One region of the Rothia sp. HSID18069 genome, then DNA from elsewhere that is predicted to be linked to it. Evidence: predicted binding sites of a transcription regulator. Region 1 holds the regulator's gene; the other holds the start of a gene.
What was found. The regulator LexA, encoded in region 1, represses DNA repair genes until DNA is damaged. The targets are predictions, from matches to a motif close to TCGAACANNTGTTCGA.
Positions count from the first base shown of each region.

Region 1 (4,042 bases):
ACCGCAGCTTCCGATCAGGATCCCGCCACACTCCACGTTGCTCCTTTGAACATTGGAAGCCGTTTGCGTGAGGGGCTTTTTGAGGACCGTACCGTTATTCTTACGAGTGCAACCCTTACCGTGGGTGAATCCTTCGATGCGGTAGCAGGTGCCCTAGGGTTAGCGGGGCCGCAGGCTCCGCGCTGGGAAGGTCTTGATGTAGGCTCTCCGTTTGATTATCCGCGGCAGGGCATTATGTATGTGGCTTCCGATTTGCCCAAACCGAGCTTTGGCGTGAATCCTCAGCAGCTCGAACGATTACGCGAATTATGTGAAGCTTCTGGTGGTGGGGCTCTGGGGTTATTCTCGTCGAAGCGAGGTGCCGAGCAGGCGGCTGAATATGTACGTCAGCACACGGATTTGAATATTCTCTTGCAGGGAGAGTCCTCATTGCGGGCTCTTGTCGAGGAGTTTACTGAAGATATAAATGCTTGTCTTTTCGGCACCATGAGCCTTTGGCAGGGAGTGGATGTTCCCGGAGACTCCTGTCGTCTGGTACTGATGGACCGTATACCGTTCCCGCGCCCAGACGATCCTCTCGCTCAAGCGCGTACCCGTGCCGTGGCAGAAAAAGGCGGGAATGGGTTTATGGCTGTTTCGGCATATCATGCGGCAATCCGCATGTCTCAGGGAGCAGGGCGATTGATACGTTCCGTCCACGATCGCGGGGTAGTGGCGATCCTTGACTCTAGGCTGGCGACTCAGCGATACGGTGGGTACCTGATGCGGGCGATGCCTAACCTTTGGACCACCCAGGATAAGAATGTTGTTTTGGGTGCTTTAGAACGGCTCTATCAGAGTATTGACTAAAAGCAATAAGATACGCGGGTTTAATACACGTTGTATTCCGGTACTGGTACCGAGACATAAACGTAGCGAAGCGTCCATAGATGTAATGTGGGAAAGGGAGGGTACCGTTCGACGGTACCCTCCCTGATGTATTGTGCGTTTATGGCTGCCTATAGTAATTAGTTAGTCTATCGGGGCAACTCGGATACGGTTCCCATCTAGATCACTTGCTACGAAAGTCATCCCAAATACATCACGATGGGGCTCTTCCAATATGACAACCCCTTGTTCCACCCAGGCTTGGTACTGCGTGAGGATTTCTGCATCGGAACCCTTGAGATTTATACATACCTCAGAGGTACGTATTGAAGTTTCATGAAGAGCATTGCTTGCTCCGGTCCACAACGCTAGCGAGACTCCCGGTGCTAAATCCATGGTGACATAGCGTGGTGAGGTAAAACTGACTTCAAGATTTAGAAGGCTCGTATAGAAGGACACTGAGGCCTCGATATCCGATACATAGACAATAAAAACGATCTCACGGTCAATCATTGTGCTGTTATTCCTTTCTGGACATGAGACGGCTGAATACGCAGGAACGGAACCTCTAGCGTTGTGTCTTTTGAGAAAAACGTGCGCAGGTCAGAAGGTCCCCGTTAGATGCTTCGCAGAACAGAAACTACTTTACCCATCACCGTGGCGCGGTCGCCGAGTATGGGCTCATATTGGGAATTTCGGGGGAGTAGCCAGGTATGACCATCTACTTGGCGGAATACTTTGACGGTCGCTTCGTCGTCAAGAAGAGCCGCAACAATGTCTCCATTATCGGCGGTGTGTTGTTCACGTACAACAACCCAGTCACCGTCGCATATGGCGGCGTCGATCATCGAATCTCCTTTGACGCGCAGCATAAAGAGCTTGCCGCTGCCAACCAGCTGTTTGGGGAGGGAAAGCACATCCTCAACGGATTGCTCTGCCGTGATGGGCCCGCCTGCCGCTATGCGACCTACCAGAGGGATAGGCACCATATCCTCGTCGCTGACTTCAAAGGTAGGCAGCTCCGGAACTTTGGGCGCTTGGGTATTGGCACGTTGTTCGGAGTTTCCTGAGGCGTCCAGCACCTCAATTGCTCGCGGCAGCTTGGGGTCACGGCGAATATAACCCATTTTCTCAAGTCGCCCCAGCTGGTGCGTCACCGACGAGAGGGATGCAAGACCCACCATATCGCCGATTTGGCGCATTGATGGGGGATATCCTTTCTGCTCAATCTCGGTGCGAATAGCGTCCAAAATCTTCTGCTGGCGCGGAGTTAGGGCCGGGCGTGGGGTCTCGGGTGCCATGGGTGCCTTCTTTCCTAGACTGCGGCGCCTGCTGAAGCGACTAGTACGTGCGGCGTAGCGCCAATGGAACGATCGTTGCTCCCATTTTAGAACAAACTTCCTCAAAAACCAAACATTTATTCTAGATTTCTCGTGAAACTTCGAAGAAATTTTTAGTACACATCTACTAGAATTTGGAATAGAGATTCGATATACTCGGTTCTACCTAAGGAACACATCTTCGAAAGCAGAGGTTTGCTCATGATTGCTCATACATCCAGTGCATGTGTGCAGAGTCTTGCTGATAGCCCGCGTCCGAAGAAACGGGATGATTCGTTACTCGTCCCATCACCCCATCAACACCTTTATGACAACCAGCCAGTGAAAGGACTCGTTATGGATACCCAGGCAAGCCCCGCTATTCCTTCCGGTCTAACGGTTATTCACCCCGCCCGACGTAAATCATCGGCGGCCGTGCGACGGCTGGCTCGGGAACGCCAACAGGCTGAACGGGCACGTTCCACGCACCGCGGCGGTTCGGCTGAGAACCCGGCTCAACAGATCTCAGTGACTCAACCACCGCGTAACACTCGAGTACCTCAGCAGCAGTCTGGTGGGCGCATCTTTTCGCCCATTAAATATATTCACAGTCGTTTGGGCCGCAGGGGTATGCTCCTGCTGGGGCTGCCGTTGCTCACACTTGCGGCCCTCATTGTGCTTGGTGCCATTACCCTATTAGCGCCCCAGGGTGCACAGGCTGGAACATCACAGCAGACTACGGCAGTTACTAAGGTGGTTACTGTCAAAGCGGAGCAAACCCTATGGGATATTGCTCATGAGGCGGACCCTGAGACAGACCCTCGGGACACGATTGTGCGCATCATTAAACTGAATGATTTACAGAACACCAAGCTTCAGGCTGGTCAACGGCTGGAGGTTCCTGCACGGTGAATAGTAGCTATACGAAACATATTTTCTGGGTCGGGTGTGCAATAGCACCGTCTCAAAAGACCCTGTACCCTAGAAGTTGTGGGTCCAGTGCCTATGGTACAAAGCGATGAATCGGAGGAATGATGGCGCAGGAACAACCGGTCGTTGCGATCCTGGGGGAGCCTGGCACGTTCGGAGAACTAGCACAGGCTCTTGGACGCGCAGGGGCACAGGTTCTTGTCACTAAAACCTCCAATGAACTGTTGGACGCTGATGGCATGATTATTCCTGGCCATACAAGCTCTATTGAGACTTATCGCACGGTGCAGTCTTTCGATGCTGAACGTGTGGTGGGGCGTCGTGTGGCTGGGGGACGTCCAGTGCTTTTTGCGGGGGCAGCTTTTGGCATGTTGTTCGAGACAATGGACGATACGACTTCAGCCGGTACCGTCGAAGTTAAAGGTATGGGGGAGTGGCCCGGGCATGCCTGTAAGCTCGCTGCTGCTGGTGCCCCTCTCGGTGTACAACAGCTGGTGCCCGCACAAGAAAGTTCCCTGCTTCATAATCTGCCTGGAGCGCTGCGGTACAAGGCCGAAGACGGCGTGCTGCGGTGGGAGTTTGAGCAAAATATTGACTATATGAGAGCTCCTGCGGTGAGTTGGACACAGACTACGCCGCCGTACATTGCGGCGGTTGAGAATGGCCCGCTAACAGCAGTGCAGTTTTGTCCGATTGCATCGGGAGAGCCCGGTGAGGAGTTCATGCGCCGGTGGGTTGCCTCATTACCTGTGACGGGGCGGATGTCAGTAGTGGTTGAGAACAACGTTGAGGAGAATTAGTCGTCCATGAACCCAATGTATTCCGGTCTGATACTCATGACTGTGGGAGCCTTCTTCGCGGGTGGGGGAATATCGTTTCGTAAGCAGAAATTACCGTTAGTTGCGCAGGTTATTATGTGGCTTATC
Region 1 covers NZ_RBMG01000006.1:28,365-32,406, reverse strand. Annotated here, with positions in the region: gene D8M41_RS10955 (ATP-dependent DNA helicase) at 1-849, shown strand, start outside; gene D8M41_RS10950 (VOC family protein) at 1,012-1,380, opposite strand; gene lexA (transcriptional repressor LexA) at 1,485-2,168, opposite strand; gene D8M41_RS10940 (LysM peptidoglycan-binding domain-containing protein) at 2,544-3,098, shown strand; gene D8M41_RS10935 (imidazole glycerol phosphate synthase) at 3,221-3,916, shown strand; gene D8M41_RS11715 (hypothetical protein) at 3,923-4,042, shown strand, end outside.

Region 2 (4,042 bases), on a different contig from region 1:
CACATGAATCACTTTATCGAGGTGTTCAAGCCCCTCAATTTTCCTGTGGCGCCCCGGCACTTGTTTCGCGCCGTTGAGTTTATTGGCCAGTGAGGTGTACAGGATGTCGTTCACCAGAGTGGATTTCCCCGACCCAGACACTCCAGTGACGGCGGTAAAAACACCCAACGGGAAAACCACATCCACATTCTTGAGGTTATTTTCGCGCGCACCGAACACTTTCACACGTCGTTTCTTATCCACCGGCCGACGTGTTGCAGGTACCTCAATCTCACGGCGGCCCGCCATATAGTCACCCGTGATCGAGCGCTTATTCTTGAGGAGCTCATCGTATGTGCCTGAGTGCACCACCTGTCCCCCGTGCTCACCTGCGCCGGGGCCAACGTCCACTATCCAGTCTGCCTCACGCATGGTATCTTCATCGTGCTCCACCACAATCAGGGTATTGCCCATATCCCGAAGCTTCGTCAGGGTGTCAATCAGGCGCCGGTTATCCCGCTGGTGCAAACCGATGGAAGGCTCGTCCAATACGTAGAGCACACCAACCAGTCCGGAACCGATCTGGGTGGCTAAACGGATGCGTTGCGCTTCGCCGCCGGAGAGCGTGCCAGCGGCGCGTGAAAGGGTCAGGTAATCAAGGCCCACGTCCAGCAGGAATTGCAGACGCGCGTCGATCTCTTTAAGCACCTGCTCAGCGATTTTCATTTCACGTTCGCTAAGGGTCAGTCCGCGCATGAACTCTAGGGCTGTGCGCAGGGGCAGTTCGGTTACTTCCGCAATGGATTTCTGCCCAACTTTTACCCCTAGGATAGTGGGATTCAGACGCGCCCCGCGGCAGCTGGGGCACGCCACCTGACGCATGTACTGTTCGTAGCGGTCACGCGCGAAGTCTGACTCAGTCTCTGCATGTTTGCGTTTAATGTAGGCTTTGACCCCTTCAAATCCGCTGGTGTAGCGGCGTTCGCGCCCGAATCGGTTACGGTATGAGACTTCGACTTTAAAATCTTTTCCGCTCAGGATCGCTTTCTGCACTTTGGCGGATAGCTTATTCCATGGGGTGTTAAGGTCAAACCCAAGTTCTTCGCCCAGACCGGCGAGCAGACGTAACCAGTATTCGGTGGTTGCTTTGCCCTGTGACCAGGGCGCAATAGCGCCTTCGCCGAGGCTCAGCTCGGGGTTGGGGATCAGCAGCTCTTCGTCCACTTCGAGACGGGAGCCGATACCGTCGCACGCTTGGCAGGCACCAAACGGGGAGTTAAACGAGAAGGCGCGCGGCTCAATTGTGTCGATTTGCAGGGGGTGGTTATTGGGGCAAGCTAGGTTTTCGCTGAAACTGCGGGTACGCTCGGGGCTGTCTTCCGCATCATCTACAAAATCGATAAGTAAACGCCCGTCGGCAAGCCGTAGTGCGGTTTCCACCGAGTCAGTCAGGCGCTGGTTAATGCCGTCTTTAATGACGATGCGGTCAACGACCACCTCGATCGTGTGTTTGTACTGTTTAGCCAGTTTCGGGGGGTCGGAAAGCTGCACTGTTTGCCCGTCTACTCGGGCGCGTGAGTACCCTTGGGTTAGCAGGTCTTTGAAAAGATCGACGAACTCCCCTTTGCGTGCAGATACGACGGGGGCAAGCACCTGCACGCGGGTACGCTCAGGGTACCCCATGAGGGTATCAACGATCTGCTGCGGGGTTTGTTTAGTTATTTCTTCACCGCATTCTGGGCAGTGGGCATGCCCTACACGCGCCCACAGCAGACGCATATAGTCGTAGATTTCGGTGATGGTTCCTACAGTAGAACGCGGGTTTTTTGAGGTAGATTTCTGGTCGATAGACACAGCGGGTGAGAGCCCTTCGATGAAGTCTACATCCGGTTTGTCCACCTGCCCTAGGAACATGCGGGCATATGAAGAGAGCGATTCGACGTATCGGCGTTGTCCCTCTGCGAAGATCGTGTCGAAGGCCAGCGAGGATTTTCCGGACCCTGATAGCCCGGTAAAGACGACCATCGCATCGCGTGGAATGGTAAGGTCTACATTTTTAAGGTTGTTCTCGCGTGCTCCCTGCACACGAATACTGCTTAGATCGTTAGCGCGCGGTGCAGCAGGCACGCTGGTGCCGGGGCGAGGGGACATCGGCTATCCTTCCGTTACTATCGAAATAATATTCTATCAGCCTTTGTCCTGGTCACGGGGTATTTCGATACGGGCGGAAGAGCCCGTGAGAAACTCATACGTTCGTAGGTATATACAGTGATGCGTGGTTCTGCCCCAAGCTCAAGAGCCCTCAGTACCTTATACACACCTCCCCTACACTTAAAAGTATGAGTACTTATCCCGAATCCACACTGCTGTTTGAGAATCCTGAATTCACGGTCCGCGCATTGAGCGTTTCTGAAATGGACAATAGCGTCTACCTGCTGACGATGCGCCGCTCCGGTGAACAACTGCTCATAGACCCCGCAGATGACGCCGAAGCTCTCTATGCGTTTACCCTAGACGCGCTGCTACATGACTGCCCTCATCTCGAGCTGACTGATGCACAGGATCATCGCGTGCGCGTCATAGAGTCTGAGGCCGATTTTGAGGCGGTGCGGCAACGTGCGATTGGCGTAACGAGCATTGTAGTAACCCACGGGCATTGGGACCATATTCGAGCGATTAACGGTCTTGAGAAGTTCACTGGAGCCATCACCTCAGCTGGCGCGGAGGACATTGAAGCGATTCACGAGCTGGAAGGCTTTAAGGTGGAAGAGTCGCTAATGGGTGGTGAGACATTCGATTTTTATGGCAGCGATACTGTGGTTCGGACTATCTCAGTTCCTGGGCACACCCCTGGGTCGATCGTGTATGTTCTTGAAAGCGTGTGGGAAGATGGTTCGCCCGCCACGCTCTTATTTACCGGGGACGCACTTTTTCCAGGTGGTGTTGGCAAGACGGATTCTCGGCAGCAGTTTGGCGAGCTTTTCGCAAACGTCCTGGAGAAACTTTTCGGCGCTTTTGATGACGACACGATTGTGCTTCCTGGTCATGGACGTTCCACAACTCTTGGCGAGGAACGCCCCCATCTGGAGGAATGGGGCGAACGGGGCTGGTAGGAAGTCGGCAGATAATCTGTTACGCAGTGCGCGATTAGAGTCTAATGCCTAAGTTCTTCTCTATTGTGCATCATTGCGCTCCTACCGAACACAAAAAGAAACGACCACGCTACCTTAGCGTGGTCGTTTCTCGATGCGTAGAACACATCTATCACTCAGCTCAAACACAAGCAATCCAAAGATCTATTCAAAACCTACGATTACCTGATGACATAAGTGTATATGAATTTTGGGCGCTTTTTTTGGGGTGTTTTGCCCCGATTGGCAGGCCCATGACCCATAGACAGAGTTTGTAACCGTTTCGTTATATTCACCCTGTCCATAACAAGGTTTTTTAAGTACCAATTTGATTATTGGCAATTTTTTAGTGACCTAAATCATGTAAATTTTTTTGGCGTGTATTCGCCTTGTTCGACAGCCTATTGTGATTCCTTCAAGATTTGGAACCACCTCTTTCCACGTCACCATCCCCCGGAAACGCCCAGTATATCGCGGTTTTTGAACCAGCAGTATAAATTGTCAGTATTTTTATCAAGCTAAACACAACCTTTAAAAATTCCGATCCGACAACCTGAAAATCAGCAAATTTAAGGTGCCGCACGGTTACAATTGGTCTGTTTTTAGGGGTCTGCCAGAGCATCTGAATCTGCGCCCCAAATCCCCTAGTCAATACATGCCTCAGCCAATCAATACACATTCTCTATTGACACCTATTTATTCCTCCGAAAACAGCTATTTTTCCCGTGGGGAACATTTCAAAAAACCTCATCTGAAAACTACACGTATGTAGTTTTATAGACTGAGCCCCGCATCTGGGGTCATATTCTGACCCAGATGCGGGGCTCACCAGCACGTACGCTGCTGCTACTGCCTCTTAGGAGAGACCAACCATCGTACCGTTTTCATCGAATCCAATGCGCTCAGCTGCGGGGCTCTTGCTCAACCCGGGC
Region 2 covers NZ_RBMG01000001.1:744,854-748,895, reverse strand. Annotated here, with positions in the region: gene uvrA (excinuclease ABC subunit UvrA) at 1-2,130, opposite strand, end outside; gene D8M41_RS03350 (MBL fold metallo-hydrolase) at 2,319-3,092, shown strand; gene D8M41_RS03345 (formate--tetrahydrofolate ligase) at 3,967-4,042, opposite strand, start outside.
Region 2: the regulator LexA is predicted to act here: its motif matches at 2,151-2,166, upstream of uvrA (excinuclease ABC subunit UvrA).